One region of the Jeotgalibaca dankookensis genome, then DNA from elsewhere that is predicted to be linked to it. Evidence: riboswitches for the same ligand, from Rfam matches in the RefSeq annotation. Region 1 holds a riboswitch; the other holds the start of a gene.
The links. A riboswitch is a leader RNA that binds a small molecule or an ion and turns the genes downstream of it on or off. The one in region 1 is predicted to bind lysine.

Region 1 (12,434 bases):
CTTAATATTTTGCACTCCTTTTTCTTTGTCATTATTGGAGCCTTCTTAGTGCCACTATTCTTTTCATCACAAACATCAAATGCTGATATTATTTACCATGGAACAAATTATTTAAGAATTATTACTTTTTTTAGTCTAGGAAGTTTTCTTCAAATAACCTTTGAACGCTTATTGCAATCAACTGGATTAACCTTTTACGCAATGATATCGCAAGTAGTCGGGGCTGTAACGAATATTATCTTAGACCCTATCTTTATTTTTGGTTGGTTCGGCCTTCCAGCAATGGGAACGATGGGTGCAGCATGGGCAACCGTTACGGGTCAGGTGTTAGCTGCTTCTTTAGGGATTTATTTCAACTTCCGCCATAATAAAGAGTTAACCCTCTCTGTTAGAGCTTTCCGACCTAAGTTAAATATTATTAAAGAAATATATGCTATTGGTTTACCTTCTATTATTATGATGGCAATTGGTTCAGTTTTAAACTTAGCCATGAACAATATTCTGATTGCTTTTAGTACGACTGCAACAGCCGTGTATGGCGTTTACTTCAGATTGCAAGGATTTGTCTTTATGCCTGTTTTTGGGATGAATAATGGTTTAATCCCTATTATCGGCTACAATTATGGTGCTCGCTATCCAGATCGTATTCGTGAAACAATCAAGCTATCGGTTCGTTATGCAACAGTCATTATGACGGTTGGTTTAATAGGATTCCAAATTTTCCCAAGCTTCCTATTGTCTCTCTTCAATCCCTCACCTGAAATGTATAAAATTGGGATTACCGCTTTGCGGATTTTGAGTTTGCATTTTGTACCGGCGGGAGCAAGTATCGTTTTGAGTTCAGTCTTCCAAGCATTTGGACTTGGAAAATACAGTTTAGCTATTTCGATGATTCGCCAAGTTGTGTTACTATTACCGATTGCTTACCTGATGTCTTTGACCGGTAATATTAACAATATCTGGTGGGCGTTTCTTATTTCAGAAACCGTATCTTTACTACTCTGCCTTTACTTTATGAAAATAATCAACAAAAATCATATTGTTCCTTTATACAAATTAGCAATTTAAGAAAAAGTTGGGATCAAACTCCCAACTTTTTTTCTTAATAGGTGGTATTATATTAGCTAATCTTATCCATATCGCATAGAATACAGATATAGTAAATGGGGTGAAGGGTATGGATAAAAAAGGAGTGGTCGAAACGCTTCAAAAAATGAGTGGACTTGTTGGATTAGTTGATCGTGAGACCACATTAATTGCTTACTATGAAGGTTCTATTGAACCACCAATCATGTCTACGGAAATTATCTGGCGAGATATCAGTGAAGTCAAACAGAGCATAAACGCTTGTTTAGTTGGAAATATTGACTATCAAGAGCATGTGGCTTCTTCATTCAGTCCAAAACAAGTTGTTTATGCAGGTGAAATTCAAACAGGTTTTGTCGTATGGGAAGCAGCCAATAAGCCACTTTTGCGTTTAAAAAAAGAATTGTCTCTTTTTCCACAAGAAATGAAAGAGGGTCTTCTAAACTATTATCGTGAGCAAGTAACTCTGGAATTAAAACCAGCTCAGCAAGCTGCTCTTAAAGGAGACAGTCATGCTCTAGTTGGAAATTTTTTTAAAATCGTTAGCTATTGGAACCATTTACTGTTTACTTTAAATGACCGTTATTTGCTAGATCAATTAGGAGCCGTTAAACAAATAGCTAGCTTCAGTTTAAAGCCGGTTTATTATCTCGTTCGCGTTGAACAAGCTTATCAGTATTTTGCTTCTCACAACACTAAGCTTGGTTTTGAAGAGTATAATGCCATTCAAGAAGAAATCAATCACTTATTAAAAGAAAACAGTTGAAATCATCCGACATTCACGTTACGATAAGACACAATAAAGACAGTCAATTTTGAAAGAGGCTGCGTTAATCATAAGTAGGAAGCGAAAGGGATTAACGCCGAAGTATTAGAAATAATGCTGGGGTACGTTTAAATAAGACGTTCACTGCTAGGTAAGCAAGCCCATTGCTTATACTGGAGTACTTTCATAATTGCGGGCAGAAGGACCTCTCGTTAGCCTTTTGCTAACCAGAGGTCTTTTTGTTTGTAGGACTGACATATAGAAAAGGGGAGTCGTTTTGGAAAAAAAGAAGTTTAACTTTAAAATTCCACATACGTACGTATTATTAATTAGTGTCATGTTAATCATGGCTGCTTTAACTTGGATTATCCCAGCAGGGCAATTTGATCGAATCGAGCAAGCGGGTCGAACGATTGCAGTGCCAGGTTCTTGGCATTCAGTAGACGCCAATCCACAAGGTTTTTTTGCGATTATCAATTCTATTCCACGTGGGTTATTGGAATCAGCTGAAATTTCATTCTTTATCTTCTTAATCGGTGGTGCCTTTACTGTTATTAATGAAACCGGAACAGTAGAAGCACTTATCTATAAGCTGTCACAAAAAATGGCTGGTCGCGAAATTCTGGTTATTCCGATTTTCTTATTTATATTTGGGATTGCTGGTGCGACTTTAGGCTTTTCTGAAGAAACGATTGTTTTTATTCCTATGGGAATTTCACTCGCGCTTGCTCTTGGCTATGATTCGATTGTTGGAATGAGTATTATCGCATCTGGTGCAGCAATTGGATTTAGTGCTGGATTTTTGAATCCTTTTGCAGTTGGGGTTGCCCAAGGGATAGCTGAATTACCAACCTTCTCTGGGATGGGCCTCCGAATTATATTATTTATTGTTCTTTGGATTGTTACTTCTATTTATATTATGCGTTACGCAACGATGATTAAAAAAGACCACACGAAGAGTTTGGTTTACGATGGTATTCCTAAAAATAAAGATACTAGTGATGAATTCATAAAAATGAATAAACGTCACATCATTGTTGGACTGATTTTCTTAGGAGGTATCTTAACGATTGCCTTTGGAGTTATCCAATATGGATGGTACATTCAAGAAATTGGTGCTATTTTTATGATAACAGGGATAATAGCAGGCTTTTCATATGGCTACGGACCTAGCAAAGTAGCGGATTTATTCGTTCTAGGGGCAAAAGAGATGATTTTTGCAGCCTTAATTGTTGGGGTTGCCCGTTCAATCGTAATTGTAATGGAAGATGGACTCATTATTGATACTATTGTAAACGGATTAGCTGGAACGGTAGAAGGCGTACCAGGCGCTTTCTCAGCTATCGCGATGTATATGATTCAAATCTTAATTAACTTTGTTATTCCGTCAGGAACAGGACAAGCAGCAGCAACCATGCCGATTATGGTTCCGTTAGCAGATGCAGTAGGGCTTACCAGACAAACTGCCGTTATGGCGTATCAATTAGGAGCTGGGTTTATGGACTCTATCATGCTAACTTCTGGCGTCTTGATGGCACAACTGTCAATTGCTAAAATACCATACAATAAATGGGTACGTTACTTAGGACCTTTAATGATCATTTGGTTATTGATTGGGGTCGTTTTCCTAGTCATTGCTTATTACACAAATTATGGACCCTTTTAAAGTTAAAAACCAGACAAAATTTGTCTGGTTTTTTGGTACGCTAAAAAAGAACAATTTTCATTTCGCTTAATCTATTAAATGTGCTATATTTTTATAGAGAGCTAGAAAAAGGAGTGAATAAAATGGCTGATATAAAATTTGAAATAGTTGCACACATTGGGATTTTAAGCACCTCAGCTAAAGGTTGGACAAAGGAGCTAAATGTGGTGCGCTGGAATGACGGTCAGGAGAAATACGATATCCGTGACTGGAGTCCTGACCATAACAAGATGAGTAAGGGCATTACCCTGACAGAGGAAGAACTGGGACAACTCAGATTGTTCCTAACAAAATAAAGGAAATGAGTGTACCGACATGTTTATATTTTTAGATGTTCATCCTTTTGAAAAGAAATTGGACTACTATCAAACTATAACGTGCGACCAATGTGGACATTTTGGACGCTACGAAGTTTTTCAACTGTCAAATCGAATGCGCTTATTTTTCATTCCTGTTTTTACTTTTGGAAAGCAGTTCATTGTCCGAACGACATGTTGTGGTACGGTATATCAACTAGCTGATGAAGTTGGAAAAGCGATTACTAAAGGTGAATCAGTCACTATCGAGCTAGAGGATTTAACACGAATCGAATCAGGAGTTGCTCATAAAGTCGAAGAGGTTTGTCCTCATTGCGGCTATCATTATGCGCATGGTGCGAACTATTGTCCTAATTGTGGGCAAAAATTATAAAGAAAAGAAAGAAGGTAGATTATGGATAATCGTGAAATACGATTAAATGGAAAAAGGAGTTTAAAAGGTAATTATCTGGTGGCGATTGCTAATTTAGTTGTGATTACCATTATCAGTTATGCGTTTCAAATGCTCTTTACAGGTTCAACCGTTGATGTCCAAAATTTTAATACAGTATCGACTATTTCAGGCGGAACCTTACTCTTAAATTTTTTAATTAGTATTGTGAGTATGCTGGTGATGTCACTACTCAACTTAGGTTATAATTGGGGGTTTTTAAATATTCAAGAAGGAAAACAAATGACAGTGAGTTATCTATTTGCACCCTTTAAGTACCAAGCTCAAAAAGCGATTGCTTTTGTATTTAGAAGAGATTTATTGATTCTTCTATGGTCCCTCCTATTAATTATTCCAGGTATTATCAAATCTTTTGCCTGGGCGCTGACAGATTTTATCTATCATGATGAACCAGACTTATCTAACCGTGAAATTTTAGAGAAAAGTGAGCAAATGATGCAAGGAAATAAGTGGAAACTATTTCGTTTGGAATTTTATTATGTCCTCTTCTACCTTATTCCAATAATTATTTGGATGATTAGCGCTTTGTTTATAGCAAATAACAACACAAATATGAACGATCAAGTAACGGGTGCGCTGTTCTTAGGATTGTTTGCTGGGTTTATGCTAGTCATTGGGGTCTCCGTTCTGCTTACCTTTGTCATTGAGCCCAAAAAACGTGCTGCACGGGCTGCTTTTTATAAAAGTCTATTGTATTAAAAGGAAAATCGCTATCTTATTTTTGATAGCGATTTTTTTATTTCTAACCGCTTATATAGTGTTCAGTATGGTATTATCAAGATAAGAGTAATAGATAAAGGGGGTCTTGTTTTTGGACAAGCACGTAAGTATATATGATCAAATATTAGAAAAACGCGAAGACCAGCCAAGCTTACCCTATCTTTTCCAAAATATAGAGATAGCTGGAAGGGAAGATACACTTTACAGTCTCTTAACGGAGGGCCTCCCTTATAGTAAAAAGCAAGATTTAGCTGATTTATGTTGTAAAAAAATTCGCGAGGCTGTTGACCATAATCAAGAAAATTTATTAGAGGAATTTCTAGTAAAACAACCTTTACACCAATTTTTTATGGAACTACGTGAGCGTATTCGCGTTCTAATCGAAGTGGAATATTTCACTCAAAAAGAGTTACATAAATTAGGCATGAACTTAACGAGAACGAGCGCTCATCCCGAGATGGTTAAATTAGGAATTATTTTACTTGGCTTTTACCCTCACGACTTAACTCTGAAAATATTTAAACTCCTAGGTTATCACAGTGAATTTACAATGTATGTGTCTGAGAGCATTCAACATGGACATTTTCGTCAAAATGAAATTTTATTCGACTTAGTCCAACATACATCTGGTTATGGACGTTTAGCAGCTCTGTTCTCTTTAAAGCCTGTCACCCGTGAGCAACAAAAATGGGTACTTAAATATGCAATCAAAAGTCATTATTTATCAAGTATTTATGTTAATGTGAGTCTTCAAAAAGTAGACATCCGCAACTACCTTTTTAGTAGTGAGCTTGATGAAATGAACTATCACGACTTTATGTATGTTGTTTCCTATCAAGAATTAGTGGATGTAACGGCCTTGTCTGAACAAGCGCTCACCTTTATGGAGAAACTAGTCGATAAAAAAATACTCGCTGACCGGTTTATTGACCTAGCCGGACTAGTGACCATGTGGTTAAAAATAATTGATAGTTGGGAAGAAGATTATCAGTATGTCGATCGCCATCTACAAGCATCTAATAAACTAGATGACGAATGGGATAAACGTTTTAACCGGTATGAAAAAATAACGCAAACAATTGAGGAGTTTTTAAGTAATTCTAAGTGGCAACACTTAGTAGTAAAAGAAATGCTGAATCCAACTGAAACAGACATTTTAATCGTAAATGTGTTGCAATTTTTAGAAATAAAACCGGATTTTCAAGCGTTTACTCCGCTCTTGAAGCGAAACCCATTAGGGTTGAACTTGTTGGAATTCTTTTTAGGGCAAGAAGCGGAAACATACTTTCACGCAACAAGTGATTATTTATTTAATTTGTTGAGTGAACAACTCTTTCAATTCCCACTTCAGTTTGAACAGAAAACAGAAAATGGAGAGAGCTATTTAGCTAAAGTAAATGTTTGGTTAGAAGCACTATTGGAAAATATGTTGAGAAGAGATTTTCTTGATCTTGAATGGTGTATCAAACTGTTGTCATACTATAATCCTTACCTCAGACAATTAGCCTTGCAAGTATTAAAAAAAAATAAAGATGAGTGGGAAGATGATGATACAGTTTTAACTGCTTTGGAAAGGTTACGTGACCGAGAAGAGAATCGTAAAAATAAGCGTTTAGTATTTGATTTATTAGATATGAATAATCACCCTTTAAAAATAAGAAAGTACTTAGTCGTGGAACATTTAGTCCAATACTCTCTAGCGACTGATAAAAAATTATTAGAAACCAATTTGGTAGGAATGGAATATTATGACTACCCAATTCCAGAAACGCCTCTTAAAAAGGGTAAACTGTTCCAGTTGGCAAGGGAAAAAGACAATGAATACGATAAAAATGCTATTGGAGTTACGCTAGAAAATGGCTGTCTCTTAGGCTATATTCCACGGATGGATAACCGTATACTAGCGACTTTAATCGATAATGGGGAAACACTTTTTGCTCGTTTAGAAAGTGAAGACATGGATGAAGAAGAAATACTTCTGCAAGTATTTCTTCGCCAGAAAAATGGACCGATATCTGTACCTGATTCAAAAACAGACAATATTGTACCTTTTCCACAAAAATAAACAATAAATAGCAGATCAGGTGGAAACAACGACCTGATCTGCTATTTATTTTTATTGGTCCATAAAGAAAACTCCAATGGTACCCATACCTGTGTGAGCGGAAATGACAGCTCCAATTGGGTAGGCAATTACTTCTTTTGGATGGAAGGTTTCTTGAATATGGTCCTTTATTTCGGCAACTAGTTCGGTCTCATTTGTATGAACGATAAGAATTGTTTGTTCGGTAACCTTGCTGGCTTCATTAGCCATACGTTCATAAATCTTATTTAAAACTTTTTTACGACCACGGAAGCGATCAATGGCTTGTAAGCGCCCATCAATAACCTCTAGGAGGGGGTGAATATTTAGTAAACTTCCTAAGAAAGCGCCTGATTTAGAAAGTCGTCCACCTTGGGCTAAATAATTCAGATCTTCCACAGTAAAGAGTGAAACAAGGTGCTCCACCATAAAGTGAAGGTGATTTACAATTTGGTCTTTTGAGGTATTGGCTTCGTTCATTTGAACCGCTTCTCTGGCTAAGAGTCCAATTCCTAAAGAAGCAGCACGAGAGTCGATAATCTCTAAATCAAAATCCGGATAGTCTTCTACTACTTGTGCTTTTGCTAAGAGGGCAGCTTGAAAACAGCCCGATAGTTCAGAAGAGAGGGCAAGGTAAATGGCACTTTCCTCTGCTTGTGCAAGACGTTGAAAAGTCTCTACATATTTACTTAAAGGAACTTGACTAGTTTGCGGGCGTTTCCCTTCATTAATAAAAGCATAGATTTGCTCATTAGAAATTTCATACATATCCACATACTCGGTTTGGTCGACAATCACTCTTAAAGGTAAAACAACTACGTCATGCTCTTCTAGATAAGACAGGGGTAAATCACAGGAACTATCTACAATTATTTTCATTTCTTGCTGACTCCTTTTTATATCTTACTTATCAGTAAAATTTTCCTTAATTCGTTCTGCTACCTTGACAGGAACACCTATCTTCTTAAATTCTTCTAAATCCGCATCGCGAATTTTTTTCAAAGTTTTAAATTGCTTTAAAACTTTATTACGCGTTTTGGGACCTACGCCTTCAATTTGATCTAATTGTGAAGAGAAACTGTTTTTACCTCGTACCTGTCGATGAAAGGTAATGGCAAAACGGTGAACTTCATCTTGAATACGTTGAACTAAATGAAAAGCTTGGCTTCGTGGATCTAGCTCAACAAGTTCGTTGTTAAATAATAAAGAAGATGTGCGGTGTTTATTATCCTTCACCATACCAGCAACTGGGATGTCTAAGCCTAATTCATCTTCTAAAACCTCTTTTGCAGCTCGTACTTGAATTTTTCCACCATCCATCAAGATAAGGTCTGGCAGACGTGCCCCTTCTCGTAAGAGCCGAGTATAACGGCGACGAATCACTTCTTGCGTTGTCGCAAATTCATGACTCCCTTCAACGGTCTTAATTTTAAATTTACGATAGAGTTTTCGATCCGGTTTTCCATCTCTATAAACAACCATAGCGGAGACGGGATTTGTTCCTTGAATATTTGAATGGTCAAATGCTTCAATCATTTCAATATAATCAATGCCCAGAGCCTCTGATAATTCTCCGATGGCCCCAACCGTTTTATGTTTAGAGCGCTCAATCATCATGAATTTTTCAGTCAATGCGAGTTCACTATTGGTTGTTGCAAGGTCAAGAATACTTTTTTTGTTTCCACGCTTGGGAACACGAACTGCAGTGTTTAATGTTTCTGCTAATAGAGCAGTATCAATACCTTCTGGAACGAGTATTTCTTTAGGCAAAATATGATTCTGTTGTTCGTAAAATTGTACAATAAAAGAGAGTAATTCGTCTTCAGCCGTTCCGTAGCAAGGGAAAAGGGCTGCTTCACGTTTAATAACTGTAGATTGCCGTAGCAAGAAGACTTGAATGGATAACCATCCTTTATCTAAATGATAAGCGAAGACATCTCGATTCGTAAAGTCTCGCGACATAATGGTTTGTTTTTCAACCGTTTCTTCAATATAGCGAATTTGATCGCGATATTCAGCTGCTAATTCAAAATCCATTTTTTCTGCTGCACTGTGCATTTTTTCGACTAACTTTTGTTTGATTTCTTTTACTTCACCATTTAAAAAACGTGAAATTTTATTTATTTGTGCGGCGTACTCTTCTTTTGAAATGTCATGGTCGCAACAACCGATGCACTGACCCATAGAATAATAAAGGCAGGCACGTTTGGCATTTTTTGCGCATTTACGTAAAGGGTATACTTTTTGAATAAACTGTTGAGTTTCTGTAGCCGCATACACGTGTGGATAAGGACCGAAATAAATACCCCCATCCTTTTCGACGGTGGAGGTAATAACTAATTGAGGATCCTTTTCGTTGGTTATTTTCAAGTAAGGATACATGGTCCCTTGTTTTAGTTTGATATTGTATTTCGGTTGGTACTGCTTAATTAAACTGATTTCTAGTATTAAAGCTTCTTTATCTGTTTTGGTTACAATAAATTCAAAGTGATCAATATCAGCCACTAACAAAGCTGTCTTGCCTTCATGTTTTTGCTGGAAATAGGATTTAACACGATTTCTTAAGTTTTTGGCTTTACCAATGTAGATAATCTCATTATCTATATTCCGCATGATATAACAGCCAGGTAAGTCAGGAAGTAGGGCTAATTTATTTTTGATTTCTTCTGGTGTCATTTATCCCAATCCTTTTCTGTCTAATACTTATAGTATACCATGATTTATAGTTCTTATTAAAAAAAATGAATGACCTCTGTCTCAAAGAGACGAGGTCATTCTAGTTTAGATTATAAACCGCATTTTAATTGCGCTGCACAGTTGTTGCAAGTGTTACAGCCGCCTAAATCTTCAACCGTCCCAATTCGACAAATCGGGCAAGTATCGCCAATTTCATTACCAATTGTGACATCGGTTGATTCTAAATTAACAATTGATTCTACTAAAAAGGTTTTATCTTTATTTACTTTGGCAGCTTCTTTAGCATGATCTTGGTATTGATCATCCATTAAGTTTTCTTCTGCTTTTAAAGTTAAGACTTGAGAATCACGACTGCCATCAACGTAAACCGTCCCACCTTTAGCACCACCATCATAGAGACGTTCGTAAATCTTTTGAACCTGGTCAACGGTATATCCTTTAGGAGCGTTGACGGTTTTAGAAATCGAACTATCTACCCAACGTTGAATGGTTGTTTGAACATCAACGTGTTCTTCAGGAGAAAGGGTCATCGCAGTTGTAAAGAAGTCTGGTAAGTTATCTGGATCTGCATCTGGATGACGTTCTAAGTATTCTTGAACAATCTCTGCCTTCACCTCAATAAATTTACCTAAACGGCCAGAGCGGAAATATGAGAAACTGAAATATGGTTCCAGCCCAGTTGAAACACCCGCCATGGTACCCGTTGAACCAGTTGGAGCAACAGTCAAGAGATGAGAGTTACGTATCCCGTATTTTAAAACGCCTTGACGAACATGTTCTGGCATACCACGCATAAATCCAGAATTGACAAATTTTTCGCGCAGTTGTTGGGTTTCACGACCGGTTTCACCAACTAGGAATGGGAAACTACCACGTTCTTTAGCTAATTCAATACTTTCTTCATAAGCTGTTACAGCGATCGTTTTGAAAACTTGATCAATTAATTGATTTCCTTCTTCAGAACCATAGCGAACACCACAGTAGATAAGCATATCTGCTAATCCCATAATTCCCAGACCAACACGACGTTCGCCAAGCGCTTGAATGCGATTTTCTTCTAAGAAGTAAGGTGTGGAATCAATAACGTTGTCTTGCATATGAACACCCATGCAGACAGTTTTTTCTAATTTTGAAAAATCAACCATTTGTAAATCTTTATTGACCATTTCAGCCAAGTTAACTGCAGCCAAGTTACATACCGAGTAAGGAGCCAAAGGTTGTTCACCACAAGGGTTCGTTGCGACAACTTTTTGACCGTAAGCTTGTGCGTTCGTCATGTTGTTAGCATTATCAATAAAGAAGATACCTGGTTCCGCAGCGTAAGTTGCACAAACATTAATTAGTTTCCACAGTTCACGTGCTTTGATTGTGCGGTAGACACGAACGGCATGACCAGCTTTTTCCCAATCACGCACATCCCCAACGTTACCCCATTCTGCATCATAATAAGCCATTTCTTCTTTACTATAGTTTTCCACATCTGGAAAACGTAAGTCATATTCAGCATCAGCTTTTACCGCATCCATGAAATCATCGGTAATACAAACAGAAATATTTGCACCCGTTAGGAAGTCAGGGTCGTTAACGGTATAAGTCCCACCATCGCGCAGCTTCATTTCAGCTTCACGGATAACTGATTCATCAAAGCCACCAAATCCAGGACTATTTTTGTAATTGACAATCCCAGTATACATATTGATTTCTTTTGCAGTAAAGGGTGTGAACTTCAATTTATTATGTGCTAACGTACGAATTTGCTCATCTTCAAAGTTTTCAATGATATAACGCAAAATACGTGGATTTTGCATTTTTGAAATAATAAATTCAGCAATGTCAGGATGCCAATCAGTTAACATAATCATTTGCGCACCACGACGGGAGCCACCTTGTTCAACTAAATGCGTTAGTTTAGCAATGTCATCGAGCCACGAAACAGAACCAGAAGAACGGCCGTTTACACCACGCGCTAAAGCATGACGCGGACGTAGCGTGGAACCATTGGAGCCAACACCGCCACCACGACTCATGATTTCCATCACTTTCTTACGGTGGTCCGAAATACCCCCGCGAGAGTCAGGGACCATTGGCATAACGTAACAGTTAAAGTATGTAACATCCGTTCCAGAACCCGCTCCGTATAGGACGCGACCTGCTGGGATAAAGTTTTTATTTTTTTGTTCTTCATAAAATTCAAGAAAAGCATCCGCACGTTTTTCTGGAGAAATTTCTACTTGAGCAAGACCGTGCGCATTTCGCATGGCAATTTGTTCATAAAAAAGTTCGAGTGGTTTGTCTAAGGTAATAATATCACGTTTGACAATCCCGTCTTCAGAGTCACTAAAGGCATCAATACTTAGAAGATATTCATCAGAAACTTGGATAGTAGCTGTTCCTTTTTCCCAATCTAGTGATTGAATAGTACCCGTACCGCGTGCTGGATATTTAGGATCTTCTTTGATTGTTAAAAGGACAAAGTCACCAACCTTTAGGGAATCCTTTTTGGTATCTTTAAAAGAATAGCGGTCAAGCATCACTAAACGGGCTACACCGGAATAAGTAATATGCATATCCTCAGTTATAGGAAAAACAGCATCAAATTGCTCAATGTC
Region 2 (12,434 bases), 770 kb from region 1:
TGGTCACTCGAGCTTGAAGATGGAAGAGCAGAGTTAACCGTTAAAACAGATTTAGAAAACGGCCAACATGCGAACTACAAATATGACCTCGATACTGGAGAACTTTTAAAGAAAAAATAGTGACTAATACAGTAAAAAAGCAGACTCTATGAAATTTATGGCCTGCCTTTTTATTGTATTATTTTTTATTTTTATCCATTTTTAATTCTTCAAAGAAGTGTTGCGTTTCTTGCCATTTTAGATATTCTAATGACTTTTTGCAAGAGGCTTCCAAAAAGCGAATCGTTTCATCTGTATCAGCCTGACTCACTTCGGATTTTATTTCGTATAAATACTCAGCCATTTTAGAGTTGAAGTAACTACCCGTTGGGAAAGTGTCATCCACTTCAAGCTCTACTCCGTCTACAAAAGGATAGGGAAGGGTGAAGAAACACGGATTTTCAATCGTGTCATCACCTAACCAAAAGCCAAATTCAATCATATGTTCGTCAAAAGCAGCCCGTTCAATAACTTTGCTATCATCGGGAAAATCTTCTAATTCGTTATAAATGATGATACATGACACATCAAAGGTACCCCAGAATAAGCCTGGATAAACCTTTCTTTGTCTAAAAGGTGCAATAAACTGCTGCTCGGCGTCCCAAGCAAATTGGAACCAATTCAAAATTTGACTTGCGACACTTTCGCTATAGTGATGGTGATTTTGATCTTCCTCAAACGGAGTTGTGTGTGCCATTTCTTGTGGCTTTGTTTGAATTGTGATGTCAAGACCAACTTTTTTTTGTTGCTTGTATGATTTCTTTATAATAGTCGCTGATGGCCTTACCATCTGTCAGTTTTATCACTTTGTCTTTTTCTTTTGCTTTGACGATAATTTCACTGGCAATCAAGTCCGCTTCAATTTCAAAATAAGCATTTTTATGCTTAAGTAATCCCGTAGAGAAACCATGGGGTGTAATATCTAAAACCACATGGGCCCATTGAGGCTCTTGAGCAGCATATTCTAATTTTACTTTGCCTAAAATCTGAGAGATTAATTAAAGTGTGAGTATTTCATTTTTATTATCTTGATAAAATCCCATTGTAAACGCTCCTTCATTGTTGATTAATAAAAAAATAGGTGCTCATCGTATTGGTTTCACGGTGAATACCTATTTTTTAAAAATTGGTTATGAAATCCTTACTTATCTGAATGTCTGGCTTCATCACCAGGTACATAAGTTGTTTCTTGTTCTAACACTTCGTCCATTTCATTCGTATCTGGATGTGAGTCTTGCTCCGGAGTTTTTTCAAGTACTTCCTTAGTTGTCATATTATCTTTTGGTGTTTCACTATTTTTATCTATTTTATCTAGATTGAAAGATGCTTGTTTATTTAAAATATCTTCTACTATAACAATGATTTTACCTTGATCTAACTCTTTTTTGTACCCTTTAAGTAAACTGTCTTCTTCGTCAATTTCAGAATCAGGATCTGGGACTGGACTAATGACGTTATTAGAATAGTCCTGGCTGGAAAGAAGCGGAAAATCAAAAATAATATTATCCCAAGTATCCTTATTTTTTACTGTTCCATCTTCTTTTTCAACCTCTGTATTTGTAGCACTCTTTAAATCTTCATAAGTTTTATTACCATCTGTTACCAATTTAATATTTTTCTTTGTATAACCCTCTTCTTTTAATTCTTCTAAAGCAGTATGAACTTCTGAGATTGTATCATATGCACCTTTTACAAATTTAGCCATATCGTTATTACCTCCTATTTTTACTATTCTTATAACGTAATTGTATAAGAAGCCAATCATTTTAGCAAAGAAAACGCTATCTTTAAATGAGAAGGGGTAACTTTAATTTTTTTCACATCAGCTAAAGTGGTATACTTTAAACAAGGTAACAGTGATAAAGAAGGAGGAGTTTTTTATGAAAGATAGATTTGCTGACCAAGAACAATGGCAATTCCCAGAATCTTACTGGCTCACCCGCGAAATCCCTACTTTTTCTAAAATGACTGATAATCAAGAGACGCAAATTGGTGTAATTGGTGGCGGTATAGTAGGGATTATGACAGCCTATTTACTCGCAAAATCTGGTAAAAAAGTTTGCCTTGTTGAAGCTCGTAGTCTTCTGTCAGGAGTTACCGGACATACCACTGCTAAAATTTCTGCCCAGCCTAGCTTGATTTATGACAAGATTATTCAAACCTTTAATGAGGAACAAGCTCGTCTCTACTATCAAGCGAATATCGATGGATTAAAACTTATTAATCAGACAAGTGATAACTTACAAATTGACTGTGATTTTGAAGTAAAAGACGCCACCGTTTATGCCACAACAGAAAAGGGTGCTGAAAAGATAAAAAAAGAAGCCAGAGCTTATGAAAAGCTTGGAATAAGTGCTGTTTTGACAGAAGGGAAATTGCAAACGCTACCATTTAATACAACAGCAGCCTTGACCATGTCGCGTCAAGCGCAATTTCACCCTGTTAAATTTTTAACGGGTCTCCTAAACGAAATTAAACGGCTTGGAGGGTTAATCTACCAAGACACGAGAGCGGTTGAGTTGGAAGATGACACCACTGTCATTATGGAAAATGGTAAACAACTATCTTGTGATACAGTTGTTGTTGCAAGCCACTACCCCTTTAATGACTTTAATGGCTTATATTTCTCTAAACTATCTATTTCACGTTCATATGCTGTTTTAGTTAAAAACCCTCATCCATTACCCGAAGGAATGTATATTAGTGCAGATTCGCCAACGCGTTCACTGCGCTCTGTGAGGGCGGATAATGGTGAACAATTATTGCTAATTGGAGGAGATAGTCATAAAACTGGAAAAAGTAAATCAGATACACAAGAGCATTATCACAATCTACTGACATTTGGAGAAGAATTTTTCTCAACTGACGAAGTAGTTTATCACTGGTCGGCTCAAGATATGACCACGCTAGATAAACTCCCTTATGTTGGTCAAATGACACACCGTTCGCCACATGTTTTGGTCGCGACTGGGTTTAATAAGTGGGGAATGGCAATGGGGGCCACTTCTGCCAAACTCATTACTGATATCATAATGGAGCAAACTAACCCTTATCGTGATTTGTTGGACCCAACCAGAGGGAAATTTAAGCCAGCAGATGTGAAACAATTTTTCATCAAAAATACAACAGTAGGAAAAGATTTCATCACTTCTAAAAACAAACAACCTAAACTTGTTCCGGATGATTTACTGGCTGATGAAGGGGGATTAGTCAGCGTTAGCGGTGAAAAAATGGGAGGGTACCGTGATCAAGATGGTGAACTTCATCTTGTCAAAACAACCTGTACACATATGGGGTGTGGTTTAAATTGGAATAACGCTGAACGTTCTTGGGACTGTCCTTGTCATGGCTCGCGCTTTTCTTACAAAGGAGAAGTTTTAAATGGTCCAGCTGTGACACCTTTAGAAAATGTAGATCCTACTCTGTAATTTAAGATTTCATATGAGTCGTATTACTATAATAAGAGGGTGGTGAATAGAATGACCTATTTTCGATTAAAAGGAAATCCGGTAAAGACAGACAATTACGTGCATTGGCTTCACTATGAAAAGCCTACCTCCGAAGAAAAACTGTTTTTGACGGAGGAGATGGGGGTTCCATTAGATTTTATAGAAGATGCGCTTGATCGGTATGAAGTGCCGCGTTTAGAAGTCACGCAAAATAAATTTGGAGAGCCCATTAGATTGATGCTTGTTTCTTATCCGCAAATTATGAATGATTATCATAGTTACGTTGAATATGAAACGCGTCCTTTAGCGATTATTTTATTGTCGAATAGAATTTTTACCATCTCGCCTAGTCATGTCCACTTTATTGAAAAATTGCAAATGAACCACTCAGAAGGGTCAATATCTAGTTCCCATATCTTATTGGATTTATTATGGGAGTTGACCCAAAGTTATGTTCAGATGATTATGGATATTGATAAAACAATAACAGATATGGAACAAAATATCATCAACACGACAAGAAACGAAGCTTTTTATAAACTGATCGCTATCCATAAAAATTTGGTCTATTTTGATACTGGTATTACTGAAAATCATGAGATTATAAAAAATTTAGTAGAGGAAGAAATTTTTTCCAACGACCGGGTTGAAAGAGAATTACTACATGACATTAAGGTTGCTTCCCGTCAAGCCTCAGTGATGGTTCGAGAATCAACGGATATGATTGATCATTTAAGCGAAGTTTTCTCAAGTGTTATTTCTAATAATTTAAATAATATTATGAAATTTTTGACCTCTCTCACAGTTGTCCTCACTATTCCAACTATTATCGGTTCTTTTTGGGGAATGAATGTGGGACTGCCATTAGATAATAGCCCATTCTCATTTTTTTTATTACTGGGTATTTCTATTCTAATTAGTATTGTGACTATCTTTTGGTTGAAGAAAAAAGATTATTTATGAATACTAAAATGAATTATTAGAATTTGATGATATTAAGCATTGACAATTCAAATTATCTTCGCTATAGTACAGAGAATAAACAAAACAATATGAACCAGAGGCCGCGAAAACCAAGAGTAGGAAACGAAAGGGGAATTCGCCGAAGTATCGAATGTGATACTGGGATTATACTGAATAAGTATAATACTGTCAGAATAAAATGCCCAATTTTATTCATTGATGAGCTGTTCATGTTGGGGCAAAAGGACGGTTAAACCGTGAGCCTTTTGCTCACGGTTTTTTGTTTACATTTTTTTATAGCAGAAGGAGAGAATAAAAATGAAATTGACATTAAAATCTTGGCCCTTATTACTCGGAGCAGGTCTTTTATTAGCAGCGTGTGGCGCAGACAGTTCTTCGGATACGGGATCCGCTGTAGTGAATGAAGATGATGATACTTTAGTAGTCGGGTTAGAAGCTGCTTACGCACCATATAACTGGACCCAATTAGACGATAGCAATGGAGCTGTTCCTATTGCCGACTCTAAAGAGTATGCTGGTGGTTATGATGTTCAGATTGCAAAAATAATAGCAGATGAATTAGGGCTAGAACTGGTAATTGTCAAAACAGAATGGGATGGGCTCGTACCAGCCCTCCAATCAAATAAAATTGATGCCATTATTGCTGGTATGTCTCCTACGGAAGATAGAAAACAAACGATTGATTTTAGTATTCCTTATTTAGATTCACAACTTGTAATGGTAGTAGAGTCTGACAGTGAGTTTGTTAATGCCACAAAATTAGCCGATTTCTCTGGAGCCAAAGTTACTGCCCAACTAAATACATTCCATTACAGTGTAATTGATCAAATTGAGGGTGTTGAAAAACAAACAGCTATGGAGAATTTCTCGGCTATGCGGGTTGCACTACAGTCAGGTGTTATTGACGGCTATGTGTCTGAAAAACCAGAGGCGATTAGTGCTTCTAACGCTAATCCTGACTTTACCTATATCGAATTTACAGAAGGTTTTGAAACCAATCCAGAAGACACGATGATTGCAATTGGTTTACGTAAAGGGGAACCAGAAATAGAAGCAATTAATCAAGTTTTAGAAGGTATTTCAAGTGAAGAGCAACAAGAGTTGATGGAAGAAGCAATTTTAAATCAACCTGCTGCCCAATAATAACAGGAGCTGAATGAGTTTGAGTCATTTATGGAATATATTTATTAGTAATTACCCCCTCTTTTTACGGGGGGCCGGAGTAACGATTTATATTTCGGTTATTGGAACGATTGTTGGCCTTTTAATAGGGATGATTATGGGCATTATCCGAACTATTCCCCATCCTGAAAAAGGAGTAAAACGATTTTTTTTAAAAACGATTCACTTAATTACAACTTGTTATGTTGAACTGTTCCGTGGAACCCCCATGATTGTTCAGGCAATGGTCTTTTATTACGGATCTGCTCTTGCATTTGGCTGGGATCTCGATCGTATTGCAGCTGCTATTTTTATCGTATCGATCAATACTGGTGCCTATATGACTGAAATAGTCCGCGGAGGAATTGTTTCGATTGATAAGGGGCAATTTGAAGGCGCCGCAGCGATTGGTATGTCACACTGGCAAACCATGCGTATCGTTGTTATCCCTCAAGTCTGGCGTAATATTTTACCAGCGACTGGTAATGAATTTGTTATTAATATCAAGGATACATCCGTTTTAAGCGTCATTTCTGTGACGGAACTATTCTTTCAAACAAAGACAGTAGCAGGTATTAACTTTGATTACTTTGGTCCCTATACAGTCGCAAGTATCATGTATTTAGTTATGACATTAACGATTACACGAATTTTGCGTCGATTAGAGCGCAAACTGGCGGGTAGTGACGTCTACCAATTGGTAGGTGGTAATCAGAACCAAGTGCAAAACATTGATAAAAGTAAAGGAGTGCAATAATGGCTGCAGTTCTTAGTGTGAATCACCTTAGTAAAAAATTTGGCAATCGTGAAGTTTTAAAAGATATTAGTTTTGATGTTAATGAAGGAGAAGTCGTATGTTTAATTGGTTCTTCTGGTTCAGGGAAATCTACGCTTTTAAGATGTCTGAATCTATTAGAACAACCAACAACAGGGACCGTTTTATACCGTGACAAAAATATTGAAGAATCAGGTTTGGACCTTTTCCATTATCGGTCTAAGGTAGGCATGGTATTTCAACAATTCAATCTATTTAATAATTTAGATGTTCTAGAAAACTGTACAACTGGTCAAGTTAATGTGTTAAAAACCGAAAAAGAAGAGGCAAAGAAACGTGCCTTACGCTATTTAACTGAAGTAGGAATGGACACTTATATCAATGCTCGTCCCGCTCAATTATCCGGTGGTCAAAAGCAACGTGTTGCTATCGCCCGAGCATTAGCGATGAACCCAGATGCTTTACTTTTTGATGAGCCAACTTCTGCCTTAGACCCTGAAACGATCGGAGAAGTTTTAAAAGTTATGAAGCATCTTGCCGAAACAGGGTTAACCATGGTCGTCGTGACTCACGAAATGCAATTTGCTCGTGAAGTATCCGATCGTGTTGTTTTTATGGATCAGGGTGTCATTGTAGAAGAAGGGAAACCTGAAGATATTTTTAATCATCCTAAAGAAGAACGAACAAAGGAATTTTTAAGTCGTATTTTAGAAGTAGGAGTTTAAAAAAAAAACCATTCTAAATTTTTAGAATGGTTTTTTGTGTGGGCTCAAAAGGTTAACTAAAGAGCTATCTCAACGTTTCTTTTCTTCTTCTTCAATCTTACGTAAAAAACTTTGGAAAAAGTAGCCATTGCGATCTAAGATGGCTGTTTTAAATTTTTCTAGAGAAATTGCTTGCATACCCAAATAATAAGAGTGACGTTCCTTCCAATTTAATTCAATAAGGCCAGGCCCTAAATAAGAATGAAATTGCTGCAAGGTACCGTCTAATATTCTTGTTTGAATACCATTGGGAATCAGAAGTACACTCGTTAAAGTTAAACCACCATCCAGACGATTTTTACTTGCAATGCCGATTTTAATTTGATCAATAAAGTAAGCAAAGTCCGGATATACTTGTGCGAGTACAGAATTGGAAAAAGCGAGCTCAGCTTGTCTTATAGTCTCCAATACCCAAATATGCGCACGTCCTTTTAATTGATTGGCATATTCTTCTAAAGTTAATGTTTCCATATAGCTACCAAATACCTTAAGAGGAGAACCAACTTCACGAAAGAGTTGGAGTGTGGCTATATAAATTGCTTCTTCGTCTAGAGTCTCATTCTCCTCACCGTAAGCTACTGGCAGAGGTTTTTCCCGCTTAAAAGCTAAACCTGGCAAACCTTCTCTTTCAAGATAGTCATTAACATCCGTTTCGTTAAAACGATAATGTCCAGTATTTCCACGTGTTTTCCAGGCTCTTAAACGACCGTCACTTATCATATTTTTTATAGTATTAGGATGAACATTAAGTATTTCTGAAACATCTTTAACCGTATAAATTTTATTTGCCATAATTTATCCCCTTTCGATAATTATGTTTAATTAGTTTATTTTAGTTATTTTATAACTAAATAATAACACAAATAAGCACAAATTAATACAAAGGTTAAAAGCTCTTTATTTTTCAAATTAAGTATTCACCACATTTTGGGTTGCGAGGTGTGCATATATTTCGCCCAAAAAAGATAAGGGCATGGTGGGCTTGTTTCCACAAATCGGCGGGTAAAATATCAGTTACAATTTTTTCTATTTCTAGAGGCGTTGCATCAGGAGGAACAATTCCATGGTGTTTGCAGACTCGCGAAACATGCGTATCGACTGGAAATGCTGGGATATTAAACCCAACACTCAAGACGACATTAGCCGTTTTTCTACCAATTCCAGCCAAAGACTCTAAATCTTTCCGATTACTTGGAACTTTACCACCAAAATTTTTTATTAATTGATTTGAACAAGTATAAATGTATTTGGCTTTATTACGGTAAAGTCCTATCGATTGGATATAAGGCTCAATTTCTTCCGGTGAAGAAACTGCAAAGCTAGCAGGATCGGGAAATCGTTCAAATAATTTTTTAGTAACTTTATTAACTGCCATATCTGTTGTTTGAGCACTCAGCATGACTGCAATCAGTAATTCGAAGTTATTACGATATTTTAAAATAGTTTGGGCATCAGGGTACAGAGCAATAATTTGTTCTAATATTTCTCGTGCACGTTCTTTAGTAACCATAATCTTCTCCTTTTATTCGTTTATACCTATAGTATAGCATTGTAAAGAGATGAAATATAAAGAGGAGCTTTAATTATTTGTCAGAATGGGTCAAGACGACTATAATGAAAATGTAAGCGTTATAAAATTCAAGAAAGAAGGAGAATTATGACTATTCTAGAAGAATCTTATATGTTGTCAAATGGTGTTTCAATTCCTAAAATAGCTTTAGGAACATGGCAAGTAAAAACACCAGAAGCTGTTCATCCAACCGAGTTTGCACTTAATAATGGTTATCTGCATATCGACACTGCGCATGCCTATGAAAATGCTAAGGGCATTAGAGAAGGCATTAAAGCAAGTGGAGTAAATCGCGAAGGTATTTTTATCACATCTAAAGTTAGAGGTGAGTCTAAAACTTATACAAAGGCTATGCTTGATATTCACGAGCAATTAGCTGATTTAGATATTGAATATTTAGACCTTATGTTAATCCACTGTCCAACTCCATGGCGCTTGTTTAGTCACAAAGAAAGTCGTCCCAATTTTTATAAAGAAAATGTCGATGTTTGGAGCGCCATGCGTGAAGCCTATGATAAAAAGCTCATCCGCGCAATTGGCGTTTCGAACTTTAATGTCGACGACTTAAAGAACTTAATAAACGAAACGGGTGTTAAGCCTACTGTGAACCAAATCCAATATCATATTGGTAATACACAGCCAGAAATTGTTAAGTTCTGCCAAGAAAATGACATTATCGTTGAGGGCTATTCTTCGTTAGGAACAGGAAGATTGCTGGATAACCAAGATATTAAAAAGATTGCAGATAAGTATGACAAATCTATTGCTCAGATAGCCTATCGTTATCCACTTCAGAATGGGTTAGTGATTCTACCAAAATCTGTCCATGATAAATATATTTTAGAAAATGCAGATTTAGATTTTGAGATTGAACAAGAAGATATGGACTTTTTAGATAATCTATCGCTATAAATAAGTTACAGATTAAAACTGGTTTATACCAGTTTTTTTCTATTGTGTAGATTAGATAATGAATCATTTTATCACTTGCTTATGGTATGATTTGATATAATACAAATAGAATAATTATAAGAGGTGGTGATTTTATGACACGATTATTAAACGAAGAAATAATAAAAAAGTTAGTAACCATGCATGATGCAAACCGCATTATTGATCAAACTTTTCAAGGGTTTGGTAATAAAACAGTCATTAATCCTTCCAAGGTGTCTTTAGACCTAGGTGAGACTGGTGGCTATCCATTTCATGAAGGATTTGTTAACGCGATGCCCGCCTACATTGGTGATATGGATCTTGCAGGGATTAAATGGGTAAGTGGAATAGCAGGGGAGAGACGTGAAGCTGGGTTACCTTATATTTCAGCTATGATCTTACTTTTAGATCCACGTATGGGTGAATTTATCTCTGTCATGGAAGGAACCTACATTAGCAATCTTCGAACCGGCGCTCAAACCGCTAACTCCCTAAAATACCTTGGCTTTAAAGATAAGGTAAGCATCGGTATGTATGGAGCGGGGGAGCAAGCGCGTTTCCAATTAGAAGCTATTGCTGACTTGTATGAAATCACAGAGTTACGCGTGTGGAATCATCGTCGTGAGACCGCTGAGATATACGCAAATGAAATGAAGCAATACGTTTCAGGAGAGACTATTATTTGTAATCCAGAAGAGGGTGAGAAGGCTGCGCAAGCGGAAATTCTCATTACTGTAACGAACGCACAAGAACCTATTCTACTCAGAGAATGGATAAAGCCAGGGACTGTTGTCTTTCCAATGGGCTCTTTCCAAGAAGTTGACGACGACCTTATTTTATCAGTTGACAAAATAATTGTAGACCATCCCGATCAAGCACTTAACAGAGGAGCACTTAAAAAACTGCATAAAGAAGGTAGGGTGACTGAGGAAAATATTTTTACAACCTTAGGGCAACTTGCAATCGGTGCTGTTGAGATGCCCAATTTTCAAGAAGAAATCATTATGTGTATTCCAATCGGGACAGGCGCAATGGACGTTTCTATTGCCGGTCACGTCTATAAACGAGCGCTTGAGCAAGGTTTAGGAGAGAACTATTCCTTTATTAATTATAATTAAGTAAGAGGTGAAGTAATTGCAAGGTCGAGAAAAAAGATATCAAACTCTGAATAATCATTTGAAAGAACAATTTGGTGGGAAAGTTTTCAAAGTAGCTTTAGATGGTGGGTTCGATTGTCCAAATAGAGATGGCACTGTGGCCTACGGTGGGTGCACTTTTTGCAGTGTTTCTGGCTCTGGAGACTTTGCTCAAGACCGTGTTGATCCTTTACCGCTTCAAATGCGGAAAGGGATTGATCAAATGCACAAAAAATGGCCTCATACAAATAAATATATCGCCTATTTTCAAAACTTTACCAATACACATGCACCTGTCGATGTATTACGTCAACGTTTTGAACAAGTAGTCAATGAAGATGGTGTCGTCGGAATTATGATAGCAACGAGACCTGATTGTTTGCCTGACGATACGATTGCCTACTTGGCTGAACTGAATCAACGCTATTATCTGTGGATTGAACTGGGTTTACAAACAATTCATGAACAAACCAGTAAAATGATTAATCGTGCCCATGACTACCAGACTTACCTTGATGCTGTTGCTAGACTTCGCCAGCACGGTATACGTGTCTGCACCCACTTGATTAATGGTCTTCCCGGTGAGAATTATGACATGATGATGGAAAGTGTTCAGCGAATGGTTGCTGATTCAGATATCCAAGGCGTTAAATTGCACCTTTTGCATTTAATGAAAAATACCAAAATGCTACGTGATTATCACTATGGACGGCTAAAGTTGATGGAAAAAGATGAATACGTACAATTAATTTGTGATCAGCTTGAAATAATACCTAGAAATATTATCATTCACCGGCTGACAGGTGATGCACCTAGAGAAACGTTAGTTGGTCCTATGTGGAGTTTAAAAAAATGGGAAATATTAAATGCTATTGATGATGAGCTAGAAAAACGAAATAGTTTCCAGGGAATAAAATATGCTTAAAAAATATAAAAGAAAAAAGAGGGAAGATTCGCATCTTTGCCTCTTTTTAACTCATTTTATTCTAGTTTACATAATATATATTATACTAAGTTATCTATACCTTTTTCAATATGGCCAATCCTGCCCATTTATGCCTTGATTTTCTAAAAACTAACCTATTTAATTAAATTTATAAATTAGCTATTTTACTATCTCAATATTTTACAATTTAAGATTATTTATTGCAATCTGTAAAATTTCTTTTGCAATAGCTTCTTTAGTATCTGTATCAATATGAATTGGTTTGTGGTTTGGTTGTATAATGATAACTTCGTTAGTATCTTTGTTGAACCCGGCGTCTGCTTTTGATACATCATTTGCAACAATCATATCTGCTTGTTTACGTTTTAGTTTATCTAAGGCATATTTTTCAACGTCATTCGTTTCTGCTGCAAAACCAATCAAAAACTGTTTATTTTTCAATTGACCCATCGTTGCCAATATATCTGGATTTTCTTCTAAATTGATTTGGATATCGGTATCTGTTTTTTTCATCTTACGATCCGCTTGATTAACTGGCCGATAATCAGATACTGCCGCTGCCATAATGACTATATTCGCCTCATCAAAGCTAGCCATCAATTCAGCTTGCATCTCGCGTGCACTTTGTACCTCTTTAACTGTTACTCCGAACGGATGTTCGAGTTTAGATGCTGAGA

Region 2: it holds a riboswitch for lysine, as region 1 does, so the genes downstream of both, BW727_RS10875 (ABC transporter permease subunit) here and BW727_RS00385 (YfcC family protein) in region 1, are expected to answer to the same signal.

The regions. Positions count from the first base shown of each region.
Region 1 covers NZ_CP019728.1:82,454-94,887, forward strand. The annotation lists gene BW727_RS00375 (MATE family efflux transporter) at 1-1,068, shown strand, start outside; gene BW727_RS00380 (hypothetical protein) at 1,178-1,852, shown strand; lysine riboswitch at 1,898-2,044, shown strand; gene BW727_RS00385 (YfcC family protein) at 2,130-3,518, shown strand; gene BW727_RS00390 (YdbC family protein) at 3,641-3,853, shown strand; gene BW727_RS00395 (zinc-ribbon domain-containing protein) at 3,873-4,247, shown strand; gene BW727_RS00400 (DUF975 family protein) at 4,269-5,024, shown strand; gene BW727_RS00405 (HIRAN domain-containing protein) at 5,137-7,110, shown strand; gene BW727_RS00410 (DegV family protein) at 7,162-8,007, opposite strand; gene uvrC (excinuclease ABC subunit UvrC) at 8,032-9,804, opposite strand; gene BW727_RS00420 (vitamin B12-dependent ribonucleotide reductase) at 9,915-12,434, opposite strand, start outside.
Region 2 covers NZ_CP019728.1:848,136-860,569, reverse strand. The annotation lists gene BW727_RS04155 (PepSY domain-containing protein) at 1-120, shown strand, start outside; gene BW727_RS04150 (DUF5996 family protein) at 179-829, opposite strand; gene BW727_RS10815 (DUF5996 family protein) at 765-1,025, opposite strand; gene BW727_RS04145 (general stress protein) at 1,181-1,744, opposite strand; gene BW727_RS04140 (FAD-dependent oxidoreductase) at 1,920-3,467, shown strand; gene BW727_RS04135 (magnesium transporter CorA family protein) at 3,519-4,451, shown strand; lysine riboswitch at 4,539-4,686, shown strand; partial or broken gene BW727_RS10875 (ABC transporter permease subunit) at 4,770-6,390, shown strand; gene BW727_RS04120 (amino acid ABC transporter ATP-binding protein) at 6,390-7,133, shown strand; gene BW727_RS04115 (helix-turn-helix domain-containing protein) at 7,203-7,964, opposite strand; gene nth (endonuclease III) at 8,077-8,682, opposite strand; gene BW727_RS04105 (aldo/keto reductase) at 8,830-9,654, shown strand; gene BW727_RS04100 (ornithine cyclodeaminase family protein) at 9,789-10,793, shown strand; gene mnmL (tRNA modification radical SAM protein MnmL/YtqA) at 10,810-11,736, shown strand; gene coaBC (bifunctional phosphopantothenoylcysteine decarboxylase/phosphopantothenate--cysteine ligase CoaBC) at 11,938-12,434, opposite strand, start outside.